Regions from separate parts of the Micromonospora sp. FIMYZ51 genome, predicted to be linked through region 1. Evidence: riboswitches for the same ligand, from Rfam matches in the RefSeq annotation. Region 1 holds a riboswitch; each other region holds the start of a gene.
What was found. Region 1 has a riboswitch for cyclic di-AMP ahead of QQG74_RS02735 (hypothetical protein). Riboswitches for the same ligand answer to the same signal wherever they lie in the genome.

Region 2: another riboswitch for cyclic di-AMP. It lies ahead of QQG74_RS10730 (C39 family peptidase); the one in region 1 lies ahead of QQG74_RS02735 (hypothetical protein).
Region 3: another riboswitch for cyclic di-AMP. It lies ahead of QQG74_RS00465 (NlpC/P60 family protein); the one in region 1 lies ahead of QQG74_RS02735 (hypothetical protein).

What each region holds. Positions count from the first base shown of each region.
Region 1 covers NZ_CP134706.1:553,542-562,971, reverse strand. The annotation lists gene QQG74_RS02760 (heavy metal translocating P-type ATPase) at 1-1,419, opposite strand, end outside; gene QQG74_RS02755 (hypothetical protein) at 1,431-2,405, opposite strand; gene QQG74_RS02750 (cation transporter) at 2,420-2,647, opposite strand; gene QQG74_RS02745 (metal-sensitive transcriptional regulator) at 2,767-3,063, shown strand; gene QQG74_RS02740 (YibE/F family protein) at 3,426-4,790, shown strand; cyclic di-AMP (ydaO/yuaA leader) riboswitch at 4,957-5,088, shown strand; gene QQG74_RS02735 (hypothetical protein) at 5,092-6,108, shown strand; gene QQG74_RS02730 (carbonic anhydrase) at 6,360-7,058, opposite strand; gene QQG74_RS02725 (helix-turn-helix domain-containing protein) at 7,252-7,590, shown strand; gene QQG74_RS02720 (hypothetical protein) at 7,704-8,102, shown strand; gene QQG74_RS02715 (hypothetical protein) at 8,288-9,076, shown strand; gene QQG74_RS02710 (MFS transporter) at 9,039-9,430, opposite strand, start outside.
Region 2 covers NZ_CP134706.1:2,188,765-2,198,194, reverse strand. The annotation lists gene QQG74_RS10755 (bifunctional cytidylyltransferase/SDR family oxidoreductase) at 1-754, shown strand, start outside; gene QQG74_RS10750 (CDP-glycerol glycerophosphotransferase family protein) at 789-2,486, shown strand; gene QQG74_RS10745 (hypothetical protein) at 2,554-3,081, shown strand; gene QQG74_RS10740 (hypothetical protein) at 3,069-4,094, opposite strand; gene QQG74_RS10735 (helix-turn-helix domain-containing protein) at 4,211-4,912, shown strand; gene QQG74_RS10730 (C39 family peptidase) at 4,971-5,837, opposite strand; cyclic di-AMP (ydaO/yuaA leader) riboswitch at 6,060-6,202, opposite strand; gene QQG74_RS10725 (hypothetical protein) at 6,544-7,332, opposite strand; gene QQG74_RS10720 (acyltransferase) at 7,528-8,655, opposite strand; gene QQG74_RS10715 (solute carrier family 23 protein) at 8,863-9,430, shown strand, end outside.
Region 3 covers NZ_CP134706.1:89,400-98,829, forward strand. The annotation lists gene QQG74_RS00440 (class E sortase) at 1-206, opposite strand, end outside; gene QQG74_RS00445 (DUF881 domain-containing protein) at 295-1,095, opposite strand; gene QQG74_RS00450 (cell division protein CrgA) at 1,318-1,581, shown strand; gene QQG74_RS00455 ((Fe-S)-binding protein) at 1,860-4,076, shown strand; gene QQG74_RS00460 (NlpC/P60 family protein) at 4,331-5,344, shown strand; cyclic di-AMP (ydaO/yuaA leader) riboswitch at 5,530-5,667, shown strand; gene QQG74_RS00465 (NlpC/P60 family protein) at 5,680-6,720, shown strand; gene dcd (dCTP deaminase) at 6,857-7,435, opposite strand; gene QQG74_RS00475 (pyridoxamine 5'-phosphate oxidase family protein) at 7,511-8,053, shown strand; gene QQG74_RS00480 (zinc metalloprotease) at 8,124-9,134, opposite strand; tRNA gene QQG74_RS00485 (tRNA-Gly) at 9,384-9,430, shown strand, end outside.

The sequences.
Region 1 (9,430 bases):
GGCCAACCGCAGCACCTCGGCGGTCGCTTCGCCCGCGCCGGGCGTCACGTCGAGCAGGGTCATCCGGCCGGTGGTGACCGTGCCGGTCTTGTCCAGCACCACGGTGTCCACCCGCTTCGTGGACTCCAACGCGGCCGGCCCCTTGATCAGGATGCCGAACTGGGCGCCACGTCCGGTGCCGACCAGCAGCGCGGTGGGCGTGGCCAGGCCGAGGGCGCACGGGCAGGCGATGATCAGGACGGCCACCGCAGCGGTGAAGGCGGCACCCGGCCCGCCCCCGGTGCCCAGCCACCAGCCCAGGGTGGCGGCGGCCAGCGCGATCACGATCGGTACGAAGATCCCCGAGATGCGGTCGGCGAGCCGCTGCACGGCGGCCTTGCCGGTCTGCGCCTGCTCGACCAGCCGGGCCATCTGCGCCAGCTGGGTGTCGGCACCGACCCGGGTGGCGGTGACCACCAGCCGCCCACCGGCGTTGACGCAGCCGCCGATCACCGGGTCACCCACGCCCACCTCGACCGGCACCGACTCACCGGTCACCAGGCTCGCGTCAACCGCCGAGCTGCCCTCCGCCACCGTCCCGTCGGTGGCGATCTTCTCGCCGGGCCGGACCAGGAAGGTGTCCCCCACCACGAGCTTGTCGACCGGGATCCGGGCCTCCACCCCGTCGCGCAGCACCGAGACGTCCTTGGCGCCGAGTTCCAGCAGCGCCCGCAGCGCCGCCCCGGCGGTCCGCTTCGCGCGGGCCTCGAAGTAGCGCCCGGCGAGGATGAAGGTGGTCACCCCGGCCGCCGCCTCAAGGTAGATGTTGCCGGCACCGTCGGTGCGGCCGATGTCGAGGCTGAACGGGTGGGTCATCCCCGGCGTACCGGCGGTGCCGAGGAACAGCGCCCAGAGCGACCAGCCGAAGGCGGCAAGCGTACCCACCGAGACCAGGGTGTCCATGGTCGCGGCACCGTGTCGCAGGTTGACCAGCGCGGCCCGGTGGAACGGCAGCCCGCCGTAGACCACGACCGGGGCGGCAAGCGTCAGCGACAACCACTGCCAGTAGGTGAACTGCCAGGCCGGCACCATGGCCAGCGCGATCACCGGCACGGTCAACACCGCCGACACCCACAGCCGGGTACGCAGGCTCCGCAGCTCGTCCGCCGGCTCGGCGGCTTCCGGCTCGGCGGCGCCGGGCGGCGGTGGCAGTGTCGCCCGGTAACCGGTCTTCTCCACCGTGGCGATCAGCTCGTCCGGCGTGACCGGCGCGTCGTAGGAGACGGTGGCCTTCTCGGTGGCGTAGTTGACTGTGGCCCGTACGCCGTCCATCCGGTTGAGTTTCTTCTCGATCCGGGCGGCGCAGGAGGCACAGGTCATGCCGCCGATGGCGAGCTCGATCAGGTTCGTCGCCGCCGGCAGCGGTCTGCTCGTGGTCATCGCTGGTCCGATCAGTCGTGCTCGTGTCCGGGTGCGCCGTGCCCGTCGTCGGGCGCGGCGCTCTGCGGTGCGGGCAGGTCGCCCGGGTCGCCGACGTGCACCGTGAACTCGGCGGTGCGTACCACTCCGCCGTGCTGGAAGTCGAGGTAGAGCCGGTACGCCCCGGCCGTGGGGAACTCGGTGGCGAAGCTCACCTGCGGACCGGACGGCGTCCGGCCGTCGCCCGGAGCCCCCTCCGGATGCACGTGCAGATACGCGAGGTCACCCCGGCGCAGGGCCACCAGGTGGCCGTACGCACCCAGATAGGTCTCCAGGTCGCCGACCGGTACGCCGGCACGGCTGACGGTGAACGTCAGCGTCGTACTACGGCCGGGCTGCGGCGTGCCGTCGAGGTCGACGGTGTAGCCGTCGACAGTGGTGCTGCTCGCCGGGGCGGGCAGCGGCACCTCGGCCAGTTCGCCCGGGACGGTGACGTCGACGCCGAGCGTCAGCGGCTGACCACCGGTCGGGGTGAAGTCGGCGAAGGCCCGCCACACCCCTGAGCCACCCAGCGGCGAGGCGACCCGCCAGGTGCCGTCGGGCGACATCTCCGGGTGCACGTGCCGGAAGCCGGAGAGGTCGCGCCGGGCGACGATCAGGTGCATCCGCTTGTCGTGGCTGACGTCGTACCCGGTGACCGGCCGCCCGTCGGGTCCGACGATCTGGAAGGCGAACTCGCCCGTCGGCGCCGCCACCGGTACCAGGGTGTGCCCACGGTCGGCGACGAGCAGCCCACCGGGCAGTCGGTCGCCGGCCGATTCGTGGCCGCCGCCCTCGTCGTGACCGGGCGTGGCGGAGCCGTCGGCGTCGTGCCCGCTGTCGTCCGTCGGATGGTCGGTGGTGGCGACCGGGGTGACGGGGCCGGCCAGCTGACCGGCTCCGTACGCCGCGCCGAAGACCAGCGCGACGCCGAGCGCGAAGCTGCCCAGCTTGGTCGCTGTGTTCATCGGTACGCCTCGGCCTACCGCCGCTGGTCGGCTGCGCCGCCGACCAGTTCGTATCCGGCCTCGTCGACGGCGGCGCGGACCGCGTCGTCGGCCAGCGGCTGCGCGCTGTTGACGGTGACCCGACCGGTGGCGAGGTCGACCTGTACCTCGTTGACCCCGGGCAGCGCACCGACCTCGGCGCTCACCGCGTTGACGCAGTGCCCGCAGGTCATGCCCTGCACCTGGTACGTCGTGGTGACCATGGAACTCTCCTCTCCACGCCCGGCCAGGTAGTGGACCGGACGACCCGTCGAGATACCCGGCGGGGGTATCTGACCTGTCGACCGTAGCATACCCCCGGGGGGTACGTTATGCTTGCCGCATGACCACACCTGCGCCGATCCGCGGCTACACCGCCAGCAAGGACCAGCTGCTCGCCCGGCTGCGTCGCGTCGAGGGTCAGGTCCGTGGCATCGAGAAGATGGTCGACGAGGACCGCTACTGCATCGACGTGCTCACCCAGATCTCCGCCATCCAGGCCGCGCTGGACAAGGTCGCCCTCGGTCTGCTCGACGGGCACGCCCGGCACTGCATGCACGAGGGTGCCGCCGAGGGACGCGCCGACGAGATGGCCACCGAGATGATGGCCGCCGTGGGCCGCCTGATGAAGCGCGGCTGACCAGCGACACCGACAAGCTGCGGCGGCCGGGCCACTGACCCGGCCGCCGCAGCTCACACCGGCCCCGGCGCGCCACGAACCGCCGACAAACCCTCGCGACCTGCGTTCGGATGCCGGGCTGGCTACCATTCGCTCACGATGCCCAGCCGACATCCGTGCCCCGCGGCCCACGCCCGCCCTCGGGCGTCCGCCTCCGCCGCCGCACCGCGGCGGCCGTCGAGAGCCGGCCGACACATCACGGTACGCAGCCGTTCCGCCACGCTCAGACCATCCGCGTCGCGTCGACAAACGGTGGTGCGCAGGCACTGAACCGACCCGGCCGCCGGCACGTACTCCGCCCTGGAATCGTTGGGAGACATTGAATGGGCGCCGACCACACCCGTTCCGCTCCGCCCACCCCGCCCGGGGTGCGGCGGATCCTCGTCGTGACGGTGGTCCCCCTCTTTCTGGTCACCCTGATCGCCGCCCTGGTGCTCTGGCCCACGGACGCCCCCCGGCCGGAGGCGGCCGACGACACCCCCCGTCACCACGGCACGGTCACCCGGGTGGTGACCGAGACCTGTCCGCCCAACCCGGCGGTCCCGGAGGGCACGCCGACGACAGCGGCCGGCCCGTGCGGCACGGTCACCGTCCGGGTGCAGGACGGCCCCGACGCGGGCCAGGAGGTGCAGACGCCCATCCCGGCCGGGCCCGGCGCGCCCCGGGTCAGCACCGGTGACGAGGTCATCCTGGTCGCGCTCTTCGACCCGGAGGATCCGTCGATCAGCACGTACAACATCGCCGAGCACCAGCGGGGCACGCCGCTGATCTGGCTGGCGGTGCTCTTCGCCGCCGCCATCGTCGCCTTCGGCCGGCTGCGCGGCCTGGCCGCGCTGGCCGGCCTGGCCGCCAGCTTCGGCATCCTGTTGACCTTCGTGCTGCCCGGCATCAGCGCCGGCAATCCGCCGCTGCTGGTCGCCATCGTCGGCTCGGCGTTGATCATGTTCGTGGTGCTGTACGTGACCCACGGCATCTCCGCGCAGACCTCGGTGGCCGTGCTGGGCACCCTCGGCAGTCTGGTGCTCACCGGGCTACTCGGCCTGATCGCGACCAGGGCCACCCACCTGACCGGCTTCGGCAGCGAGGACGCCACCACGCTCTCCATGTTCCGGGCCGACGTCGACCTGCACGGCCTGCTGCTGGCCGGCATCATCATCGGATCGCTTGGCGTGCTCGACGACGTCACGGTCACCCAGGCCGCAGCGGTCACCGAGTTGCGGCACGCCAACCCGAACTTCTCTCGCCGTGAGCTGTACCGCGCGGCGACCCGGGTGGGGCGGGCCCACATCGCCTCCGTGGTCAACACCATCATCCTGGCGTACGCCGGCGCGTCGCTGCCGCTGCTGCTCCTGCTCACCGCCGACTCCCGCGCCCTCGGGCAGATCGTGACGAGCGAGTTCCTCGCCCAGGAGATCGTCCGCAGCGTGGTGGCCACGCTCGGGTTGATCGCCGCCGTACCGCTCACCACCGCCCTGGCGGCACTGGTGACCACGGCCGGGCAGCAGCGCGGCAGGGTCGGTGGCGACCCCGCCGGCCCGGACGACGATGACGATTCCAGGGTTTCCCGGCCGGCGACGGACCGGGCCGAGGCGCTGCACGCCCTCAGCACACCGCGTACCCGCAACACGTCCACCGCCACCCCGCCGGGGTGGCCCGACCCGGACAGGAGCACGGACACCACATGGTGACACTCCTCAACGTGACCGCCTCGGCCGGCGAGGCCAGCACGAGTGTCGCTGGTCACTCACCGCGATTACGAAATGACGCATCTGGCCGGGTTCGGGGCGTAGAAGCCCAAGTGGACTCTCGGGTAACCTCACTGCCGGTCACCGCCGAAGGCGTACCCCAGCGCCTGCGGTGCCACCGCCCAATCGCCACCAGGCGAACCGGGAACCCAGGTACGTGGGGTGAATCCGCGACTGCGGTAGGGGCCGCTTCCGTCCCGAACCCGTCAGCTAACCCGGTCGGCGGTCGATGGAAGGGAAAACAGTGACGGCACCCCTACGCCGCTGGTTGACACCCGTGGTGGCCGTGTGCGCCGCGTTCGCCGTGTTCGCGGGGCCGATGCCTGCGACGGCCGCGCCGAAGCCACCCGCACCGGCGGAGCACGACGACGACCCGCCGATGCTCAACGACCTGATCGAGGCGACGAACCGGGACTACACAAAGGCCAAGGCGAAGCTGGAGAAGTCCAAGAAGAAGCAGCTCGAACTCGCGGTGGAGGTCCGCCGCGCCCAGGCTGCCCTGGACGAACTCGCTCCGCAGGTCGCGGAGATCGCGACCCAGTCGTACCGGACCGGTCGGGTGGGCGCGATCGGCATGCTGTTGCAGAGCAACGCCCCCGACTCGTTCATCGACCGGGCCTCCGCGCTCGACGAGTTGAACCTGGTCAACGACAAGAAGCTGGCTGAGGTCAACACGGTGAAGCTGCGCGCCGAGACGGCCAAGCTCGCGCTCGACGCCGAGGTACGCGAGCAGCGGAAGCTGACAAACGACATGGCCCGCAAGAAGACCGAGGCGGAGAAGTCGCTCCGGCTGGTCGGTGGCGAGGGTCTCACCGGCGGCCTGGTGGCCGCCACCTCCCCGGTCGCCCGGATCGCACCGAACCGGGCGGCGGACGGTGGCTGGAAGACCGAGTCGTGCAACCAGAACGACCCGACCACGTCGGGCTGCATCACGCCCCGGACGTTGCACATGTACAAGGAGGTCAAGCGGGCCGGCTTCAACCGGTTCGTCGGCTGCTGGCGCCCCGGTGACAAGTTCGAGCACCCCAAGGGCCGGGCCTGCGACTGGTCGTTGCAGAACAGCGGCTTCTCCCCGTGGCACAACAACGACACCCGGATATACGGCAACAACCTGGCGGCCTTCCTGGTCCGCAACGCTGACCGGCTGGGCATCTACTACGTGATCTGGAACCGGCAGATCTGGTTCGCGGCGACGGAGCGCTGGAGTTCCTACAGCGGCCCGTCCGACCACACCGACCACGTGCACGTGTCATTGCTCTGAGCACCCCGGGCACGACAAATGAGGGCCGTTCCGCCACCTGGCGGAACGGCCCTCGGCGTCGGTCGGCCGGCTCGGAACGGCCCTCGGCGTCGGTCGGCCGGCTCGGGGCGGTTTTCGGCGTCGGTCGGCCGGCTCGGGACGTGTTTTCGGCGTCGGTCGGGCGGCTCGGGGCGGTTTTCGGCGTCGGTCGGGCGGCTCGGGGCGGTTTTCGGCGTCGGTCGGGCGGCTCGGGCCAGCCTTTCGCAGGGCGGTCAGGCGGCTCGGGCCGGCGCGTCGGCCAGCTCGGCGGGCTGCGCGGTGACCGCCCGCACCTCACCGGCGGCCAGCCGGTACGACATGCCCACCACCGCACACCCGCCCGCGGCCACCTCGGCGGCGAGCGTTTCGGAGGACTCCAGCATCGCCTCCACGGTCTGCGCGATGTGGATGTCCACGATCCCGTCCAGCTCGTCGACGCCCGCCTCGCGGGCCCGGCGCAGGCTCGGCACCACCGCGTCCACCACGGCACTCAGGTGACCCGGCGGGGTGGTGCCGGTCGCCACCGACGCACGGGCCGCCTGCACGGCACCGCACGAGTCGTGCCCGAGCACCACCACAAGCGGCGTACGCAGCACGGTCACCGCGTACTCGACGCTGCCCAGCACCTCGGGCCCGACGGTGTGCCCGGCGGTCCGGACCACGAAGAGGTCACCCAGCCCACGGTCGAAGATGATCTCGGCAGCGAGCCGGGAATCGGAGCAGCCGACGATCACCGCGAAGGGGTGCTGCTCGGCCGCGACAGCGGCCCGGTGGCTGGCGTTCTGGTTGGGATGGCGGAGCGTGCCGGTGACGAAGCGGCGGTTGCCCGCGATCAACTCGGCCAGCGCCCGCTTGGGGGCGCCCGGCACGTCCGCGGTGAGGAACTCCCGCTCCGGTGCTCGCTGCTCGCTTATCGATCCGGGTCGACTCATCCGGCGTCACCTCGCCTCTCTCGGTGCAATGCCTGGTCATCCCGGCCGACACTGGTCACGGGCCGCCACCACCGTCACACGCACCGCGAAGCTACGTCAAGATATGCGTGATATGCATTTCAGGTATTCCAGAACGCTTGCCAACGGCGGGAGACAGGGCACAGCGGACCAGACCCGGAGAGACAGTCATACGATGGCCACCATGGCGACCACAGGCGAACGGGAAAGCGCCCGTAACTGGACTTTCCTCACAAATCACGCCCACGTACTGCTCGCCATCGCCCGCAACCCGACCGCCCGGCTGCGCGAGGTGGCGGTCGAGGTGGGAGTCACCGAGCGGGCCGCACAGGCCATCGTCGCCGATCTGGAGGCGGGCGGTTACCTGCGGCGCACCCGGGTCGGCCGCCGCAACGAGTACACCATCAACCCGGCCGGCCGGTTCCGTCACCCGGCCGAGGCCGACCGCCAGGTCGGCGACCTGCTGGCTCTGTTCACGGAGCCGGTGACCGGCGCAACCACCGAGCACCGGTGAGCCCGCCGCAGGCCGAGCCGCCCGACCGTCCACTCCGGACGAAGTGGTGTGCTTCACGATCCGGGCACCGCCTTGGCACTGCGATCTCCGCAACGGAGCGATAGGTTGGAGGCGTGCCGTCTCCCGCGTTCGCCCGTCCGATGTGGCCGGCGACGCTGCGCGCCCTGCGGGAGTTGACCCGCCTGGCGCTGGCGGCCCTCGTGCTCGTCGTCGGTCTCGGCGGGGCCGTCGCGACCGGCCTACCCGGTCAGCCCACCGCCCTCGATCTACCGGCCCGGCCGGTGACCGCCACTGTCGTGGCGCGATCGGCGGTCGAGCCCAGCCAGACGACCGACGAGGCGACCACCCGGCAACAGCGGATCGCGGCGCAGCAGCCGGCGACCGGCCCGGCCCGCGCCGACCTCGCCGACACCCGACCCGCGCCGGCCCCCGCCGTCCCGGCCGACCTCGTCACCGCGCAGGTGGCCGCCGGTGCCGGCGAGCCGACTCGACGCGGTCCGCCCGCCGCCTGACCGACGGCCCCGGACCGCTTCGCCGTCCGCCGCGATCTCACCCGCTCGCTCGCCCCCTGGCGTTCGATCCGCCGTCGCCGGCCGACCCGGCGACGACGAGCGGAACCCGCGATCCTCGGCAGCGGACCAGCCGTCAGACACCCGTCCCGCCCAGTCGACGACCCTCCTTCGACCGCGAGGTGTTGATGATGCCTACCGCTCTTTCCTCCGTACTGCTCGATGTGCCCCGGGCCGCCGCGATCTGGCTGAGCCTGCTGGGCGTACTGACGCTCGCCGTCGGCGGGCTGCTGCTGCGGCCCCGGCGGCTCCGCTTCGACGCCGCCGCCCGGATTCTCGACGCCGCCCTGCCCACCCCCGACGAGCACGCCGACCGGCAGCGCGACCGGGACCGCTGGACCGGGGAGGTGGCCGTCGCCACCGACCGGGCCGAGGCGACGGCACGCCGCCGACGCGACGAGTGGGTCGCCGCGCAGGACGAGGCCGAACGGGCCTGGCAGGCGTACGAGGCGGCGGAGGCGAACGTCCGTCGACTGTCGGACGCCGCCGCGATGCCCCTGCCGCAGACCCCACGCACCCCTGCCGAGTACGCCGACCGGGAGCGTTGGCTGCACCGAGCAGCGCTTGACGCGTACTGGCGGCGGGAGCTGTCGGTGGAACAGCTCAGCGACGTTTTCGCGCACCGTGGTTGGGATCCCCGGCTGCACCCGGTCGAGCAGGAGCTGCTGCTGCGCCGGGCGGTACGCGACCACCTTTTCGCCCGGCAGCGGGCGGCCCGGGAACAGGAGCAGGCAGCCTGGCGGGCCGCGGAGCTTGCCGGCGCGGCAGCGCGCAGCCTCCGCGAGGAGATGATGGCCGCGCTGCTCCCGGCGGCCGAAGAGCGCGAGTCGGTGCTGCCGCTGGTCGGGCTGGGCGACACCGAGCAGACCCGGGACATCCCTACCGTGGTCGTCGGTCGGGCACCGGTGCCCGCCTAGCCGAGGGCCGAACAACCTCGGCGGCGCTGCCGGCGGGCTGCCCGGTGGCGGGCGGCACGAGCCGTTCGCCCAGGGCCAGCAGCAGCGCGATGCCGCCCAGCAGGGCGCCGATCAGCATCGTGCTGCGTACGCCGTAACGCTCCAGGGCGAGGCCACCGACCAGGGCACCAGCCGTGATGCCCACGTTCACCGCGGCGGAGAGGGTGGCTGCGGCCAGGTCGGACCGTCCGGGTGCCACCTGGAGGACGAGACCGCCGAGCGTCGCGGTGAACGCGGCGAACGCCAGCCCGCTCAGCCCGAGCAGGCCGACGGAGGCTGCGGGCCGGTGGCCCACGGCGTACAGCCCGAGCAGTG
Region 2 (9,430 bases), 1.6 Mb from region 1:
CGCCAAGGTGCCCCGGCTGGCCGACCAGCGGGCCTACAGCGAGGAGGTCGCCGGCCGGACGATAGTCGTCTTCGGCGGCAGCTACGGCATCGGCCACGACCTGACCGAGCTGGCCCGCCGGCACGGCGCGCAGGTCTTCCCGTTCAGCCGCTCCAGCACCGGCACCCACGTGGAGCGGCCCGAGGACGTCGAGGCCGCGCTGAAGACCGCCTTCGACGCCACCGGCCGCATCGACCACGTGGTGGTCACCGCCGGCATCCTGGAGAAGGGCGCGCTGGCCGAGATGGACCAGGACACCATCGACCGGGTGCTCCAGGTCAACTTCGTCGGCCCGGTGACCGTCGCCCGGCAGGCCCTGCCGTACCTCCAGCACACCAAGGGCCAGCTGCTGCTCTACACCTCCAGCTCGTACACCCGGGGGCGGGCCGACTACGCGCTCTACTCGGCGACCAAGGCCGCCCTGGTCAACCTCACCCAGGCGCTGTCGGACGAGTGGGCGGAGCAGGGCGTCCGGGTGAACATCATCAACCCGGAGCGAACCGCCACCCCGATGCGAACCAAGGCGTTCGGCGAGGAGCCCGAGCACACCCTGCTCGCCGCCGAGACCGTCGCCCAGGCCTCGCTGGACGTACTGATCTCGGACCTCACCGGCCAGGTGATCGACGTCCGCCGGCCGCCCGGCGAGGCCGCGCCGCTCGCCGTGCCGGCGCCCGCCCAGGCCGACCGGCCGATCGACACCGCACCCGTCGGCTGACCGGCCGGCAACATAGCGCGAAGGCGACACCGAGATGCGTGGTGACCTGGTCACGAAGTTGGCCGCCCGGGGCCTGGCCACCGGCGGGGCGGTGCTGGCGTTCGGCGTGGTCGCGCTCACCGACGCGACCGCCTGGGGTCTCGGCCTGGCGGTGGTCGCGCTCGCGGCCACCGTCTGGGAGCGCCGGGTGCGCCCCGGCGCCGACAGCGTCGCGGAGACCACACTGATCGCGGCCGGAATCCTGGTCGGCTACGCCCGGCAGCTCGACTCCGGGTTCGACCCGGCGCTGGCCGCCGCCGCCCTGGTGCTGCTGGGACTGCTGCTGCTGGCCGGTCCGCTGCGGGACGCCGGAAACCTGGAGATCCGCGCCGCCAACCTGCCGGTACGCACCTGGGTGCCGCAGGTCGCCGCCGGCCTCGGGGACGCCCTGGCCGGCCTGCTCGCGGTCCTGGCCCTGGCCGCCCTGGCCGCCCTGCCCGCCGTCCTCGCGCTGGTGGCGGTCCTGTTGGTGGGTGCCGTCGTCGGCGCGGTCGCACTGGACCTGGCCCGGCGGCGGTTCCGGCCGGCAAGCGGCGGCTCGCCGGTCACCCGGGCGCTGCGCCGGCACCAGCCGGAGTTCGTGCTGCACTTCTCCGCCCCGCCCGGCTCGGAGTACCAGGTCACCATGTGGCTGCCGTACCTGGCGCGGATCGGTCGGCCGTTCGTGGTGATGGTGCGCGAACCGGAGTCGCTGGCCGCCATCGCGGCGGCCACCACCGCCCCGGTGCTCTACTGCCCCACCCTGCGCAGCATGGACGAGGTGCTGGTGCCCAGCCTGCGGGTGGCGTTCTACGTCAACCACGGCGCGAAGAACAGTCACTGCCTCCGTTTCACCCAGCTCACCCACATCCAGCTGCACCACGGCGACAGCGACAAGGCGTCCAGCGCCAACCCGGTGTCCGGGATCTTCGACCGGATCTTCGTGGCCGGCGAGGCGGCCATCGACAGGTACGCCCGGGCCGGGGTGGCGATCCCGGCGGAGAAGTTCGTCGTGGTCGGCCGTCCGCAGGTCGAGACGATCGAGGTACGCACCGAGCCCGCCACCGGCCTGGCCAACCCGACGGTGCTCTACACCCCCACCTGGACCGGGCACCACGCCGACGCCGACTACTGCTCGCTGCCGATGGCCGAGCCGCTGCTGCGGCGGCTGCTGGACCGGGGTGCCACGGTGATCCTGCGGGCGCACCCCTACACCACGCAGAACCCGGCCTCGGCCCGGTACCTGGCGCGGCTACACGACCTGCTCGCCGCCGACCGGTCCCGCACCGGACGGCAGCACCTGTTCGGTGCCGCAGCCAGCCGGCTGAGCCTGGCCGAGTCGGTGAACCGTGCCGACGCCCTGGTCTCCGACGTCTCCGGCGTGGTGTCCGACTGGCTCTACTCGGGCAAGCCGTACGCGGTCACCGACACGGGTGCCGACGGCGACCGTTTCACCGAGCGGTTTCCGCTGGCCGCGTCCGGCTATGTGCTGCGCCGCGACCTGACGAACCTGGACGAGGTGCTGACCGGGCTGCTCGACACCGATCCGCTCGCCACGGCCCGCTGGACGACCCGGCGGCGGTACCTCGGTGACTTCCCCATCGACGCCTACGCCGAGGCGTTCCTGGCCGCCGCCCGGCGCGAGTTGGACCCCACCTGGGCTCCGCCGACGCCGCGCGCCGCGCGCACCGCCCCGCTCTCCCCCACCACCTGACGCGCGGGCACTGCCCGCCAGGTCCCCGTAGCCGGGGACCTGGCGGATCCACTTTAGACTTGTCCGCATGTCGCAACCGACGCCCGACCAGCCGCCCGCCCGCAAGTTGGTGTGGGCCCCCGACGAGATCCGCGTCAACCTCGAACAACAGGTCGAACCGCAGGACAGCCTGGGGCAACGGGTGGCGCGGGTCGGGATTCTGGCGTTCCTCTTCACCGGGTTGCCGGCCTTCGTGGTGTTCGCCGCCACCACTGTCGTCGCACCGTCGGTGACCGACGGAGCCGGGATCGGCACCACCGCCCGCTGGGCGGTGCAGGTCGCCGGCCTGATCGCGATCGCGGCGATGGTCACGTCACGGCCGCCGAAAGCCACCGCGCCGGACCCCGCCGCGCCGGACGCGCCGGGGTCGACCCGACGGATCACGCTGCGGCTGGTGCGGCACGTACTGGTCACCGGCGGCTGCGCGGTGCTGATACTGGCGCTGGAGGGGCTCGCCGTGGGCCAGATCGCCACGTTGGCGCTGCTGCTCGTCGGCGTACTGCATGTGCTGCCGCTGGCGGTGGCCCGGCTGCTGGTCCGCCGTCAGTCGCGGTAGCGGTCGGCCACGGCGGCGAAGGCGGCCTTGGGCTCCCAGGGCAGGCCGGGGTAGGTGTCGCCGTCCCGGCCGTCGAGGACCTTGACGATCCCGAGGCTGGCCAGGTCGAGGTCGTCGGCGGGGTCGCCGTCGGGGCGGTGCGGCAGGTTGTACAGCGCGAACAGGTGCACGAAGGCGCTGTCCACGCCCTCGCTGTCGAAGATCTCCAGTAGCTCGCTCAGGTAGGCCGCCTGGCCGGCCTCGTCGCGCTGGTAGCGCCCGTTGAGTCGGACCGGTTCGCCGGTGGCCTCGTCGTACTCGATGATCTCCATACTGCGCGGCGCGACGTCGCCCGCACCGCGCCAGGTCGCGGTGCCGAAACCGGTGATCGCGACCGGACTGGGCTGGGCGACGAGTTCGCGTACGGCCGCCCGGAACTGGTCGGCGACCTCGGCGGAGCGGATGAGTTCGAGGGTGACGAAGTCGAACAGCTCCCAGTCGACGCCCTCGAACGGAATGGCGGCGTAGGTCACCTTTCCGTGGAAGCGTTCGCGGATCGCCGCCACGGCGGTGCGGAGGAACCGGTCGAGCCGGGAGCGGACCTCGGCGATCCGTTCGGCGCGGCCGACCGGGTCGGCAAGGAGGTTGCCGAGTCGGTCGTCGATGCGGTCGCCGACGACGAAGCCCCGGTTCATGATGCTCAGCTCGACGCCGGAGACGAAGACCACCTCGGCCCCGGTCGCGCGCAGTCGCTCGGCCCGCTCGGCGCAGTCGAGAAACAGGGCGAGGGCCTCGTCGGCCGACAGGTCCAGCGGGTACGGCGAGAACCAGACCTCCAGTCCGAGTTCGGCGGCGAGCCGGGCGGCGAGTTCCAGGCGCTGCGGGTCGCCTCCGACGATCTGGACGGCGGTGCAGTGCAGGTCGTCGCGGATGATTGTCAACTCTCGCCGGACCAACTCCGGGTCGAAGTGCGGCAACGAGTTGTGCCCGTCCCGGACGAAGCCGGTGTCGTAGCTCATGCCCTTGGCTCGCATGTCTGTCGGTCCTTCTCGCTCGGGGCGCCGCCGGGGTGGGGGCTCGTGGCGACGCTAGCAAATTTCTGCGCGCACGCAAGTTTGCGGACACGCAGAGATTGTGCGATGGTGAGCGGGTGACAGCAGCGGGCCGCCCCTCCTTGCGGGAACGGAAGAAGCAGGCGACCAGAGCGGCGCTCCGCACGGCCGCGCTGCGCCTGGCGCTGGAGCGCGGGCCGGGCAACGTCCGCGTCGACGACATCGCCGAGGCCGCTGGGGTGTCACCAAGGACGTACAACAACTACTTCTCAAGCCGCGAGCAGGCGATCATCGCGGCGGTCACCGCAGAACGTACGGCACAGGTCGCGGCGGCCGTGCTCTCCCGGCCCACCGAGATCGGCCTCGCCGACGCCGTGCTCGACGCCGTCGTCGGGCAGTACGCCGACCAGGGCGACCAGTCCAGCGCGGCGCTGTTGATGATCACGACAAGTCCCGCCCTGCGCGCCTGCTACGTCGACACGGTCAGCACGATCGAGGGCCCGCTCGCCGACGCCATCACCGAACGCTGCCCGGACATCGACCGCCTGACCGCCCGGGTGCTCTCGGCCAGCGTCGGGGCAGCCGCCAGGGTCGCCCTCCGGCAGTGGCTGGAGTCCACGACCGTGGCACCGTCGATGCCCGGTTTCGTCGTACCGTCCGGGTCGCTGCCCGACCTGGTCCGGGCCGCGTTGACGCCGCTGGTGCCGGCGCTCGACGCGGCAGGCACGGCGGCCGGCGCGGCCGGCACGGCAGAGAGCACGGCCGGCGGGGCGGGCAAGGGCGGGCGACAGGGGCGGTGACGGTAGGGCGCCGGTTCCCCAGCGGGGAACCGGCGCCCGTTCGGGTCCGTCAGGTCGGTCAGGCCGAGTAGCCGCGCGTGGCCGCCCAGTTGGCCAGGTCGATGGTGCTCATCCAGTAGGAGTAGTAGGACCCGTCGGCCGAGTCGGCGATCTTCACCATTCGGCCCTCGTCCTCGTAGCCCACCACGGCGATGTAGTGCCCGCCGGGGAAGGAGTGCCAGCGACCGTTGGTGTCCGTGGCGCTGCCGGCCACGTTCACCACGACACCCCGCCCGTCGTTGATTGTCGCCACGACGTCGGCCTGGAGCTGGTCCATCTGGGCCGGGGTGGCCGCACCACCACGGATCCACCTGGTCTGGTAGGGGTCGCCCTTGAGCACGGCGTTGAGCACCCGGGTGGTGTCCGCCGCCGAGTTGGTGCCGGCGAACGTGGTGCCGAGCTGGCTGGCCAGGGTGTCCTGGTCGCGTTCGACGCCAGCGGCGCTCAGCGCGTTGCGCACGGCGGCCGGGCCGCAGTAGTAGCCGTTGACCTGTGCCTGGTAGTCGTAGTCCAGGACCTTCTTCGCCGGCGGCTTCGGCGCGGCCTTCTTACTGGTCAGGTCCGGGTCCGGCGTGGCGGAGCTGGCCTTCGGCGAGGGCGACGGCGAGGGCGAGGCGGCGGCGCTGGCCGCGACCGATTCGCTCGGCGCGGACGATGGGGTCTGCGCCACCCGGGCGTCGCTGCGGGAGGCCGCCGCGTCACCGCGCAACTCGGCGACGGTGGTGGTCTGTGCGCTGGCCGGGGCGTCCCCGGTGCCGGCGAGCGCGGCACCCGTGCCGGTCGCCAGGATGAGCGCCGCCGCCGATCCGGCGACGATCTGGTACGGACGCTCCGTCGCCAGGCGGCGGAGCTGACGCTTGACGGTGTGCTTCACAAAATCCTCCACGAGGGCTGGGGCGGCCGTACCGGTGCCGGCGGTCGGGTCGGCAGGGGAAACCGACGACCACCCGGACGCGGACGGACCGTTCGAGAGATTCACCCGGGGACACCGGGCGGTGGCGGTGGGTCCGGTATCAGCTCGCCGTCGGAGAGCCGGCGAACGCGGACACCGCGATGCCGTGGAGGCGTGGGAACAACGGGGGGATCGGTACGTGTTGCACGCGAATGGAGCTCCTTCCGACACCGCCGACCGGGTTAGCTGACGGATTCGGGCGGGAAGATCGCCCTACCGCGGGCCGAGGCTCGCGGATTCACCCCAGGTAATGCAGTGGGTCCCCGGTTCGTGAGATCACGATTGAGCGGGTCGGCGCGGCGTCGCCTTTTGCGATCGGTTACCGCACCGGACGGGGCGACATTACTGGCCGGTCAAACCGCGCGCCAACCCGTCATTGCCTGCGTAAACATGATCCAGATCAATTATTTCCGGGTATTCGGCGACTGGCGTCGCTCAATGGGATTCGGGGAATTGAGCACGCCGAAAGGCGACAACCGGACCGACCACCCAAAAAGTCCCGGAAATTACGTAACCGATGCACCCGAGCGCGCTCGGTGACCGTTTCCGGAGTCAATGTGACCGGGGTCACCCATCTCGGGGACTGCACCCGCACCGGTCGGCGAGGTCGGTCCGACCGCCCGACCGGGCGGTCATCCGATCAGCCCACCCGGGCCGGACGCCAGCGCCGGATGACGGCCGGCCGGCCGAAGGCGACCCGGCGCCGCGTCGGCACCCGGTCCGGCCGAAGTCGCTGTGCGGCAGCGTACGCCTCGGCAGCGAGCGTACGGGCGGCCTCGGCGGCGATTCCGGCCGCCCGCCACGCCGCACGTTCCCGGGCCTCGGCCGTCCGGTACGCGGCCAGCCGACTGTCGCGCAGCAGCCGGGCGAGGGTGATCTCCTGCTCGGCAGGGTGCCATCGGGGATCCCCACCGCGCCGCCGAGCGAACACCTCGCTCAACTGCCGGGCTGTCAGGTCGCCCCGCCAGTGCGCGGCCATCGCGGCGCGGTGCAGCCACCGCTCCCGGGCGGCGTACTCGTCCGGGCTCCGCACCGCCCCCGGCACCGCGAGCGGCACCGTGGCCGCGAGTCGCCGGGCAACCTGCTCCGCCTCGTCGTACGCGGTCCAGGCGCGTTCGAGTTCCTCGTGCGCGACCCGCCAGGCGTCCCGTCGCCGCTGGGCGTTGCGCGCGGCACCGGCCGCCGCCACGGCCACCTCTCCGGCGTACCTGCTCAGGTCCGCGGCCGTGGTCACGGCGGGATCCTCGGCCGAGTCGCCCTCGGCCACCGGCGCACCCTCGACCGCCGGTGCCCCCTCGGTCGACCGGGCCCGCTGCGGGCGGGCGACCAGGGCGGTGAGCACCCCCAGCGCGAGCACCAGCAGCGCCGACCAGATGGCGACGGCCCGGGGTACCTCGGTCAGGAACTGGTAGAGGACAGACTGCTCCATGACCTGCCTCAGCGGGAACGAGGCACGAGGCCGGTCAGCATCCGGACGGCCGGACGCCGCGAGCACCACAGTGGACAGGCAGGCGCGGCGATGAGCACGGCCCTCACGCTACCGCCGTCGTCGTGGCAGCCGCATCGCCGTCCGGGCGTGTCGGGTGGGACTGTTCGCCGGATCGAGCCGACGCTCGGCCGAGCCCTATCGTCCGGAGTGGACAGTCCCGGCGGCGCTCGGGCGGGGCGGCGCCAGCCGGCGCATCATGGGTTGCTCGACGTAGCGGTGCAGCAACGCGGCCAGGGCCAGGGTGAGCAGCAGGAATCCGATCACCGCGGCCGGACCCCACCAGCCCGGGAAGCCGGTCCCCCAGTCGCCGGTGATCCGCATGATCGTCATGATCGCGAAGACGTGCACCAGGTAGAAGGCGAAGGAGACCTCGCCGAGCCAGACCATCGGCCGGGACCGCAGCGGCGACCGGCTGCCCCGCACGTCCGCGTCGGCCGCCGCCGCGATCAGCACGACGTACGCCGCCGACAGGATCGCCGCCCACAGTTCGGCACGGATCCACTGCGCGGCCACCACCCAGGTCGCCACGAAGATCAGGCTCGCCACCAGCAGGCGCGGTCCGCGCCAGCGACCCCGCAGCATCAGTTCGGCGGCGGCCACCCCCATCCAGAACTCCAGCGACCTCACCAGCGGGAACACCTGGGTGAACCACCACCGGTACTGCTCCGGCACCAGCGTCTGCGCCGGCCAGAGCGCCAGGATCAGCAGCGGCACCGCGATCACCACGGCCCACAGCTGCCACGGCCGGGCCCGCCGCACCAACGGCAGCGCCAGCGGCAGGCACAGGTAGAAGAACAACTCGCAGGAGAGCGACCAGCTCACGTTGTTGACGCTGTAGAAGTAGCCCGGCCGGGGATCCCAGGCCTGGAGCAGGAACAGGTTCTCCACCGCGGCCACCGGGTTGATCGGGTCGGCGAACCAGAGCGCGGCCAGCATCGCCACCGCCCACATCAACAGGTGGTTCGGGTAGATCTTGGCGAACCGACGCCGCCAGAACCGCCGCCGGGAGTCACCGGGTCGAGCCGACCAGACCAGCACGAACCCACTGAGGACGAAGAAGAACTGCACCCCGGACAGGCCGAGGGTGAAGATCTTGCCGACCACCGCCTGGTGGTCCGGCTCGGCGATGATCCGCATCGTCCCGGCGTGGAAACCGAAGACCAGCAGGGCGGCGACCCAGCGCAACCCGGTCAGCGACGGCAGCCGGCTCGCCGTGCCGCGTCCGGTCGGGGCGGTCGGCCGGTCGACGGTCGTGCTGGTCATCCGGGCACCCTACCCGCCCACTCCCACCCCAGGTGTAAGGAAGGGCCCCCTGTTAACGCCTCGTGCATAGCAAGGGCCCCCTGCTAACACACCTGCCCACCAGCGCCGAATCGCGCCGTACCGGCATCTTCCGCGCCGACCGCCCATGCTAGAAACAACGTTCAGGGTCGACCGCGCCCCCGCCATCTCGGATGTGAAGGGCCAACCATGACCCAGTCCCCCACCCCCACGCGCTCCCGCTGGTCACCCTGGTCGGTGCACGGCGACGGCCGGTCGATCCGCCCCGGCGAGGTGGTCCACCCCGACGAACGGCTCACCTGGCCGCGTACGATCGGCGTCGGCGTGCAGCACGTGGTGGCGATGTTCGGCGCCACCTTCACCGTGCCGCTGATCACCGGCTTCCCGCCGGCCACCACGCTGTTCTTCTCCGGGCTCGGCACCCTGCTCTTCCTGGTCATCACCGGCAACCGGCTGCCGTCGTACCTCGGCTCGTCGTTCGCCTTCATCGCACCGGTGCTGGCCGCCAAGTCCGGCGGCGACATCGGCCCGGCGCTCGGCGGCATCGTGGTGGCCGGCGCCGCGCTGGCCCTGGTCGGCCTGTTGGTGCAGTTCGCCGGGGCCGGCTGGATCAACCGGCTCATGCCGCCGGTGGTCACCGGCGCCATCGTGATGCTGATCGGGCTGAACCTCGCCCCGGTCGCCTGGGACGGCGGCGGCGACGGCGGAGTCAAGGCCCAGCCGCTGATCGCGGTGCTCACGCTCGCCGCGATCCTGC
Region 3 (9,430 bases), 460 kb from region 1:
GCGTCCCAGCGGCCGAGGTCGGTCGGGCGCTGGGCCTGGGGGGCTCGGTCGCCGGGGCGCTCCGCGGGACGCGGTGCCACCGGGTCCGGCCAGGGCAGGGTCGCCCGCGGCTGGGCCGGTGCGGGCTCCGGGCGCTCGACCTTGGGTATGAAGGCGGTGGACTCGTCGGCCTGGTCGCGGTGCCGGCCGTCGGGTTGTTGGCTCATGACGGCACTCCGCTACGTTCAGCGCGGTCACGAGGCACCGACGCACCTACCTGATGATTCGCCTGCTGGCGCTCGCTCATTCCCGGCCTCACCTCGGCACCGTGGCGGAGCGCAGGGTGGTGGAATCCTCGAACGCGGGAACGGTGACCGTCGACTCCCGCTCGGAGTAGCCGAGCTGATAGTTCTCGACTGCGTCCCTGAACCACCGGACTCCCTCGGAAGCGGCGAGGGCCTGCCGGAGGGCGGCGGGATCGCCAATTGCTACGATCTTGAAAGGTGGGGAGTACACCCGGCCGTGCAGCAGCAGGGTGTTACCCACGCAGCGTACCGCGCTGGTGCTCAGGACGCGCACGTCCATGATTGACATGGCTTCGGCGCCGCCGGCCCAGAGCGCGTTGACCACCGCTTGGACGTCGCCCTGGTGGACGACCAGGTCGTCGTTCTCGACCCCCTCGGGCAGGCTGCTGAGCTGCGGCGCGTCGTTGAGCTCGACCGTCAGCCCGGAGCCGGTGAGGGCGGTGAAGCCGGCCGCGCCGAGACTCGCGCCGGCCCGCTGCTGCTGCTCCTTGATCGTGTCGTCCGAGTCGGCGAGGTCGGTCGTGCGGCTCTCGACCTCCCGGCGCAGGCGCGCGGCGCGTTCCTCGTTGGCGGCCACCTGGGCGCGTCGGTCCTCGATCAGCTCGGTCAGCTGCGGGCGTCGATCCTCGCGCAGCGCGGTCCCGCCGGCGGTGCTGGCGGTGGTGGTGAAGAGCAGGCCAGCGGCGGCGGCGATCATCGGTACGCCGATGGACCAGCCTGGTCGGCGCTGCCGGGGCCGGCGTGGCAGCAACGCGGCGACCAGCCGCCGCAGCGCCTTCTGCCACGAGGCTGCGCCGGATGTGTACTCCACGGACCGTTTCCCCCTGTCCCCACCTGCTGCACCCGCGCGATGCGGGTTTTGAGCGAGCCGTCGGGCAGCTCGTTTCCGGTCTGCCCGGTACCGGTCTGGCCCCATTCGTGGATTGGACGAGCCTTCCGGACTACGCTAGCTCTCGAACATTATTGGCCATGGACCGTCGCCCTCGCGCCCGGTTGCAGGCCGGACGAGGTCGTAACCCCTCTGGAGAGCGTCGTGCCCAAGTCTCAGGTCCGCAAGAAGAAGGTGTACACCCCGCCCACGGACGTCCGCCCGACGGCGACAGCGGCGACGCGCAAGCCGAGCCCACTCTGGCTGCCGGTCTCGGCGGTGTCGCTCATCGTGTTCGGCATCGGCTGGCTGGTGGTCTACTACCTCTCCGAGCAGGAATACCCGGTCATGGAGCTGGGTTACTGGAACCTCGCGGTGGGCTTCGGCGCGATGGTCGCCTCGTTGATCCTGCTCTCCCGCTGGCGCTGAGTCACCCGCAGGGCACACACCCGGCGCCGCGCGCCGTGCAGCCAGGGGCCGCCCGGCGCGAATCCCGGTGACCTCCTAAGGTGGGCGCAGGGCGACGTGGCCCTGGGTGCGAGAAGACTCACGTTACTCTCGGGTAACCTTGCGCGTAGGCTGCACTGCATGACCGAGCGGAGCGAGGTCAGCAACCGATCCGGTTGACGGTGCGGTGGTGCCTACCGCTCGTGCCCGACCCGGTCGCCACGCCCGCTCGACAGGCAGCAGACCGGGAGGCCAACTCGATGGGCAGCGTCCAGATCGTCACCACGATCCTCGCGGCCGCCATCACCGCCGTGGCGGTGTGGCTTGCCGTGCGCGCGGTCATGAAGATGGTGGCGGTGATCCGGCTGGGTCAGCCCGACCCGTCCCGCTTCGGCGACCCGGTCAGCCGCACGAAGACAATGCTCGCGGAGACCGCCGGGCACACCCGGATGCTCCGCTGGAGCGTGGTGGGTGCCGCGCACTGGTTCGTGATGGTCGGCTTCATCGTGCTGTCGCTGCTGGTGCTCGAAGCGTACTTCGAGGTGGTCTCGCCGACCGGCGGGCTGCCGCTGATCGGCAGCTGGACGATCTATGGCCTGGTCACCGAGTGGATCGGCATCCTGGGCATCGTCGGCATCGCGGTGTTGATCGCCATCCGGGTGGCCAACCGGCCGAACCGGGCCGGCCGCCGGTCGCGGTTCACCGGGTCCACCATGTGGCAGGGCTACTTCGTCGAAGCGGTCGTCCTGGCCGTCCTGATCATGGGTTTCCTGATCCGTGGCTTCAAGGTCGCCACCGACCACTTCGAGTACCCGACCTGGGCCACCCCGCTCAGCCACGCGGTCGGCTCGGCGCTGCCGGGCTGGGAGGCCGGCGTCAGCATCGCCGCCCTCATCAAGATCGCCATCTCGATGACCTGGCTCATCGTGATCTCGCTGAACGTCACCATGGGGGTGGCCTGGCACCGCTTCCTCGCCTTCCCCAACATCTTCTTCAAGCGCAACCCGGGTAAGACCGGCTCCGGCCTCGGCGCGCTGCGGCCGATGATGAGCGACGGCAAGCCGCTGGACTTCGAAGAGGCCGACCCGGAAAAGGACCAGTTCGGCGTCGCCCAGGTCGAGCAGTTCACCTGGAAGGGCCTGCTGGACTTCAGCACCTGCACCGAGTGTGGCCGGTGCCAGTCGCAGTGCCCGGCCTGGAACACCGGCAAGCCGCTGTCGCCGAAGCTGCTGGTGCTCAGCCTGCGCGACCACGCCTACGCCAAGGCGCCCTACCTGCTGGCGGGCGGCGGCAAGGACCTGACCGGCGAGGAGAAGGCCACCGCCGCCCAGCTCGCCCACGTCGACGTACTGGCACTTGCCGAGGCGGAGAAGCCGCTGATCGGCGACGCCGAGGCGGGCGGTGTGATCGACCCGGACGTGCTCTGGTCGTGCACCACCTGCGGTGCCTGTGTGGAGCAGTGCCCGGTCGACATCGAGCACGTCGACCACATCGTCGACATGCGCCGATACCAGGTGCTCATCGAGTCCAGCTTCCCCTCGGAGGCCGGCGTGATGCTGCGCAACCTGGAGAACAAGGGCAATCCCTGGGGTGCGCCGCAGAACACCCGCGAGGACTGGACCAAGGGCCTCGACTTCGAGGTTCCCCGGGTCGGCGAGGTGGAGGACTTCGAGTACCTGTTCTGGGTGGGTTGCGCCGGTGCCTTCGAGGACCGGGCCAAGAAGACCACCCGCGCGGTGGCCACCCTGCTGAACGAGGCGGGCGTCTCGTTCGCCATCCTCGGCGAGGGCGAGACCTGCTCGGGTGACCCCGCTCGACGGATCGGCAACGAGTTCGTCTTCCAGATGCTCGCCCAGCAGAACGTGGAGACCCTGAACGAGGCGTTCGAGGGGCGCGAGAAGGCCAAGCGCAAGATCGTCGCGACCTGCCCGCACTGCTTCAACACGCTCGGCAACGAGTACGGCCAGCTCGGCGGCGAGTTCGAGGTGGTGCACCACACCCAGCTGCTGGCCCACCTGGTCGCCACCGGAAAGCTCACCCCGGTGCAGCCGGTCGACGGCGGGGTGACCTACCACGACCCGTGCTACCTCGGTCGACACAACCGGGTGTTCACCCCGCCGCGCGAGGTGCTGGGCAGCGCCATTGCCGGTGGATCCGGCGGCGCTGCGGACGGCGGTCTCGTCGAGATGCCGCGTAACAGCGAGCGTTCCTTCTGCTGCGGCGCCGGTGGCGCCCGGATGTGGATGGAGGAGCGGATCGGCAAGCGGATCAACGTCGACCGGGTGGAGGAGGCCATGTCCACCGGGGCGAGGACGGTGGCCGTCGGCTGCCCGTTCTGCTCGACGATGCTCAGCGACGGGGTGAACGGCAAGGGTGCCGGTGAGCAGGTCGAGGTGGTCGACGTGGCAAGCGTCCTGCTCCGGTCGGTCAAGCCCGAACAGCCGACCGCCTCGGCGCAGGAGCCGGTCGGCAACTGACACACGACCCGTACGCGGGGTGCGAGGGTACCTTCACCGGTGCCGTCGTACCCCGTTTACGTATTGGCCCAGATAACTGTTACGAGAATGGTCGACACCCTTTGTATTCGACCGGTCGCGCAAACGTGAATAAGCCGTTGGTCGCCTTGATTCCGCAGCACGCCTTCCCTAGTCTTGGGCACCGGCCGCCGTAGGTCGTCTGTCCCGCCCCTTACCGCTCGCGGGACGCCCGGTGGTCGGTTGCAAAGGAGTCGGTGCCGGTGGCAACCATGCCCCTTCATCGTCGCGCGCCCGGACGCTCTCGCCGTCCCGGTGGCCTGCACCGGGCCGCCCGCCGGCTGGTCGTCCTGGTCGCCGCCGCCGCGGTCGGCGCTGGCCTGCTCGCCGCCCCCGCGTACGCCGAGCCGTCGGTCGAGCAGATCGAGGCGGAGATCGACAAGCAGTGGCAGCGGCTGGAACCCACAATCGAGCAGTACAACAAGGTGCGGTCCCAGCTGAAGGTGAACCGCGAGAAGTCGAAGACGATCCAGAAGAAGATCGAGCCGCTGGCCCTGGAGACCGAGCTGGCGATGAACCGGGTGGGCGACATGGCCTCCCGGTACTACATCACCGGCCCGTCGTCCGAGCTCGGCGCGGTGCTGCTCAACGCCAAGCCGGACACGCTCGGCGAGCAGATGGCCTTCCTGAACCGGCTGGCGGCGCAGGAGCGCCGTGAGCTGGAGGGCGTCATGAAGGTCAAGCGGAAGTACGACGACCAGAAGGCCAAGCTCGACGCCTTGATCGCCGATCAGGAGGCCAAGGAGAAGCAGCTGGCGGCGAAGAAGAAGCAGATCGACGCCGAAATCAAGCGGCTGGAGAAGTCGCTGCCGGTCACCGTGGTCAAGACGACGAACTGCCCGACCATCAAGGACGTGGTCAGCGCGGCAGCACGGACCGCCATCCAGGTCGCCTGCGCCCAGGTCGGCAAGCCGTACGTCTGGGGCGCCACCGGGCCGAACTCGTTCGACTGCTCCGGGCTGACCCAGTACGCCTACAAGGCCGCCGGGATCCACCTCACCCACTTCACCGGGGCCCAGTGGAGCGAGAACAAGGCCGTCTCCCGGGCCGAAGCCCGGCCGGGGGACCTGGTCTTCTTCCGTAGCGACGTGAGTCACGTCGGGCTCTATCTGGGCAACAACCTGATGGTGCACTCGCCCCGCGCCGGCAAGCCGGTGAACGTATCGCCGATCACGACCATGCCGGTCGCCGGCTTCCGCCGTCCCGGCTGATCTGCACCGCTGAGCGGTAGCACAGGAACGAACGAAGGCCCCGGGTCAAGCGACCCGGGGCCTTCGCCGTTGTCGGATTTATGCACCGACAGTGATGGCGTGGGTGTGTTGCGTATCGATGCGGATCGTCCCTACGCTGGGCAATCGTCGGCCGGCTGACAGCTCCGCCCACCGAGGGCGGTAACGGTCCGGCACCGCCGAGTCGTTCTGTCGAGCGAGCCGGGGACCCAGGTACCCGGGGTGAATCCGCGATCCTCGCGGTAGGGCGCCCCCTTCCCGCCCGAACCCGTCAGCTAACCCGGTAGGCGGTATGGGAAGAAGGAGTACGGAGCCCGGTGGCACACCATGCCCCGCGGCCACCGTCGCGACGGCCGGCGTTGCCCGGTCCGACGACGGCTGCGCCGCGTTTCCGCTGGTACCGCTGCACCACCGCACTCGCCGCCCTGACCGCGACCGCCGTCATCCTGACCGGCGGCGCGACGGCGGCGTACGCCGACCCCACGGTCGCCGACATCGAGCGCCAGATCGACGAGGACTGGAACCGGCTCGAACCCGTGATCGAACGGCACAACGCCACGCGGCAGGATCTGGCCGCCAAACGGCGGCAGGCGGACGCCCTGGCCGCCCGGATCGCCCCACTGCAACGTCAGGTGGACGAGGCGATGGAGCGGGTCGGCCGGCTGGCCGCCCGGGCCTACAAGGGTGGCCAGGTCCGCGTGGTCAACACGCTGCTGGGCAGCAGGTCGCCCGGCGAGGTGGTCGAGCAGCTCGGCCTGCTCGACCGCTACGCACAGTTCCAGCAGCAGGACGTACGGCAGGCGCGTGAGCTGCGCGACGAACTGGCCGCCGCCAAGGGCGCACTGGACCGCAGCATCACCCAGCTGGCCGGCACCGAGGTCGAACTCGGGCAGAAGCGGCGGCAGATCGACGCCGAGATCGACCGGTTGCAGCGGCTGCGGCTGCGGGCGTACGGGAAGGGGGGTGGTGGACCGCTGCGCCCGAAGCCCTGTCCGGCCGGTTACCCGGGCGGCCCGGCCGGGAAGGCGGTCAGCTTCGCCTGCGCCCAGATCGGCAAGCCGTACGCGTGGGGCGCCGAGGGGCCGGACGCGTACGACTGCTCCGGGCTGACCCTGGCCGCGTGGGCGCGTGGCGGGGTGGCGCTGCCGCACAACGCGGCGCGGCAGCGGCAGGCCACCGAGCCGGTCAGCCGCGCTGCCCTGCGCCCGGGTGACCTCGTCTTCTACTACCGCGACCTGCACCACGTCGGCATGTACGTCGGCGGTGGCTGGGTGGTGCACTCGTCCCGGGCGGGTCAGCCGGTCAAGATGAAGCGGATGGACGACAGCCCGATCCACAGCTTCGGCCGGCCCGGCTGACGCGGCTGGCGTACGGCGGTCGGGTCCGCGCCCATGACGGCGCGGGCCCGGCCGGTCAGGCCGAGGTCGGCGGCGGCAGCTGCGTGCACGGCGGCTCGCACCCTGCCAGCCTGGCGGGCGATCGTTGCGGTGGGGCTCAGCGGACCGGCCAGGTGCGCCAGTTCTGCCAGGCGCGGCTCGGCGTCGGGCCGCGCTGGCCCTGGTAGCGCGAGCCGTAGACGGCCGAGCCGTAGGGGTGCTCGGCTGGCGACGAGAGCCGGAAGATGCAGAGCTGACCGATCTTCATGCCCGGCCAGAGGGTGATCGGCAGGTTGGCCACGTTGGAGAGCTCCAGCGTGACGTGGCCGGAGAAGCCGGGGTCGATGAAACCCGCGGTGGAGTGGGTGAGCAGACCGAGCCGGCCCAGGCTCGACTTGCCTTCGAGTCGCCCGGCCAACTGGTCGCCGAGGGAGATGACCTCCAGTGTGGAGGCGAGCACGAACTCGCCCGGGTGCAGCACGAAGGGCTCACCGTCGGGCACCTCGACCGGCGAGGTCAGGTCGTCCTGCCGGGTCGCCGGGTCGATGTGGGTGTAGAGATGGTTGTTGAAGACCCGGAACAGCTTGTCCAGGCGTACGTCGATGCTTGACGGCTGCACCAGGGTGGGCTCGAAGGGCTCCAACGCCAGGGCGCCCGCCTTGATCTCGGAGACCAGGTCGCGGTCGGAGAGCAGCATCGACACACCATAGCGGTACGGGTGACCTGCGTGTCGGACTACCTGCTTAGAACGTATGTTCGATAAGATGTGGTCATGGCTTCCTGGTCCGAATTCGCCGCTGACGAGCCCCGACTCGCCGACGGGATCCGCCTTCTCATGCAGCAGTACGGCCCTGGCTTCGGCTATCTGGCCACGGTCCGCGCCGACGGCGGGCCCCGGGTGCACCCGGTCTCCCCGGTGATCACCGACGACGGTCTGTTCTGCTTCGTGATCGACTCGCCGAAGCGGCGCGACCTGGAGCGTGACGGGCGCTACGCGCTGCACTCGTTCCCGCCCGAGGAGAGCGACGACGAGGCGTACGTCGCGGGTCGGGCCAAGCCGGTCACCGACGGCGCCACGGTGACCCGACTGGCCCTCGCGGCGCGGGCCGCCCCGCACGCCGACTGGCGACTCTTCGAGTTCACGGTCGACGTGGCGATGCTCGCCCGTCGCGAGCAGGTCGGCTCCGGCGGGCCGAGCGACCTGGCGGGTCGACCGGCGGTCCAGGTCTGGCTCGACCCGGCCGGTGCCGGCACTGACGACAACCGCCTCGCGCCGCTGCCGGCCCGCTCGGCCCGCCACGCCCACGCGGCCTGAGCCGACACGCAGCCGGTGCCGACCCCGATCTGCTCGGGGCCGGCACCGGCGTACGGATCAGACTGCCGCGCTACGCGCGGTACGTGTTCCAGGCGTTGATCATCCGGGTCGCCTGGCCCGGGGTGAACTGGTACATGCAGGAGTCGTACGAGTAGTCCATGAAGTTGGTGATCGGGTCCAGGCCCGGTGCGGAGCAGGTGTCCCGACCGGTCGGGCAGCCGCTCGCCGGAGACGCCTCGGCCGGGGTGTCCGAGACCTGGTCGCCGCTGCCCGAGCAGCCGCCCTGGAAGGTGTGGTAGAGGTTCAGCCAGTGGCCGACCTCGTGGGTGCCGGTGTCACCCTGGTTGTAGTTGGTGGCGGTGCCACCGGGCAGCGACTCGCTCAGCACCACCACGCCGTCCATCACGTTGAGCGTGGTCTGCGGGAACGTCGCCCAGCCGAGCAGGTTGTTGCTCAGCGCACCAAGGTAGATGTTGAGCGTGCCCTTCGTGCCCTGGCGCAACTGGGTCTTCATCTGCCGCTCGGCCGTCGAGCCCTGCCGGATCGGGTACCACGACGAGTTGGTGACCCGGTTGATGCGCTGAAGCTGGAACGCGAACGCCGTGGCGGCACCACCGGTTGCCCCGCTGAACGCCTGGTTCAGCACATTGATCTGCGAGTTGATCATCGAGTCGGGGATGTTCCCGCCGGCCCGGGTCGAGTCCCGCTGGATCACGTGCACCACGACCGGGATGGTGACCGACGCCGCCGCGGCCTGGGCGCTGAGCGTACGCTGCCCGACCCGCTTGGCCCGCTCCTGCAACAGGTCGGCGAACTCGGCCTCCCGCTGCTGAAGCTGGGCCATGGTCAGCTCGTTCGGGTCGTGCTTGGCTTCACCGCCCCGGACCCTGGCCAGGGCATCCGTGCCGTCTTCACAAACCTCGTCGGCATGCGCGGCAGCGGCATGGCCGGCGATCGTCGGACTGGCCGTCGTGGCGGCGGCCGGCAGCAGGCCGACCGAGGCGACGCCGAGCGCCAGCGCCAACGATGTCGATGCGATGCCGGCCATCCGCCGGCGCAGCAGGACGGGACGTGGTCCCATGAGCCCACCTCTTTCTGGCGACGCGACCGGGGGTTGTGTCGCGTCGTGCGGAAAATGTGGGGCAGACGTTACAACCCATCGACAGATTTGAGAATGCCTATCTGTTGCGTCCCGGCAACTTCTTCCTACCCGCCGCTTTTTCCGGCCACCGGTCGGCTCGTCGGTCACGGCGGCCCGATGTGGCCGCCGGGTGTGCGGTCGGGGCCTGGGTGCGCCGGGGTGGATCGCTCAGGTAGAGTGATCCCGCCTGCGGGTGTAGTTCAATGGCAGAACATCAGCTTCCCAAGCTGACAGTG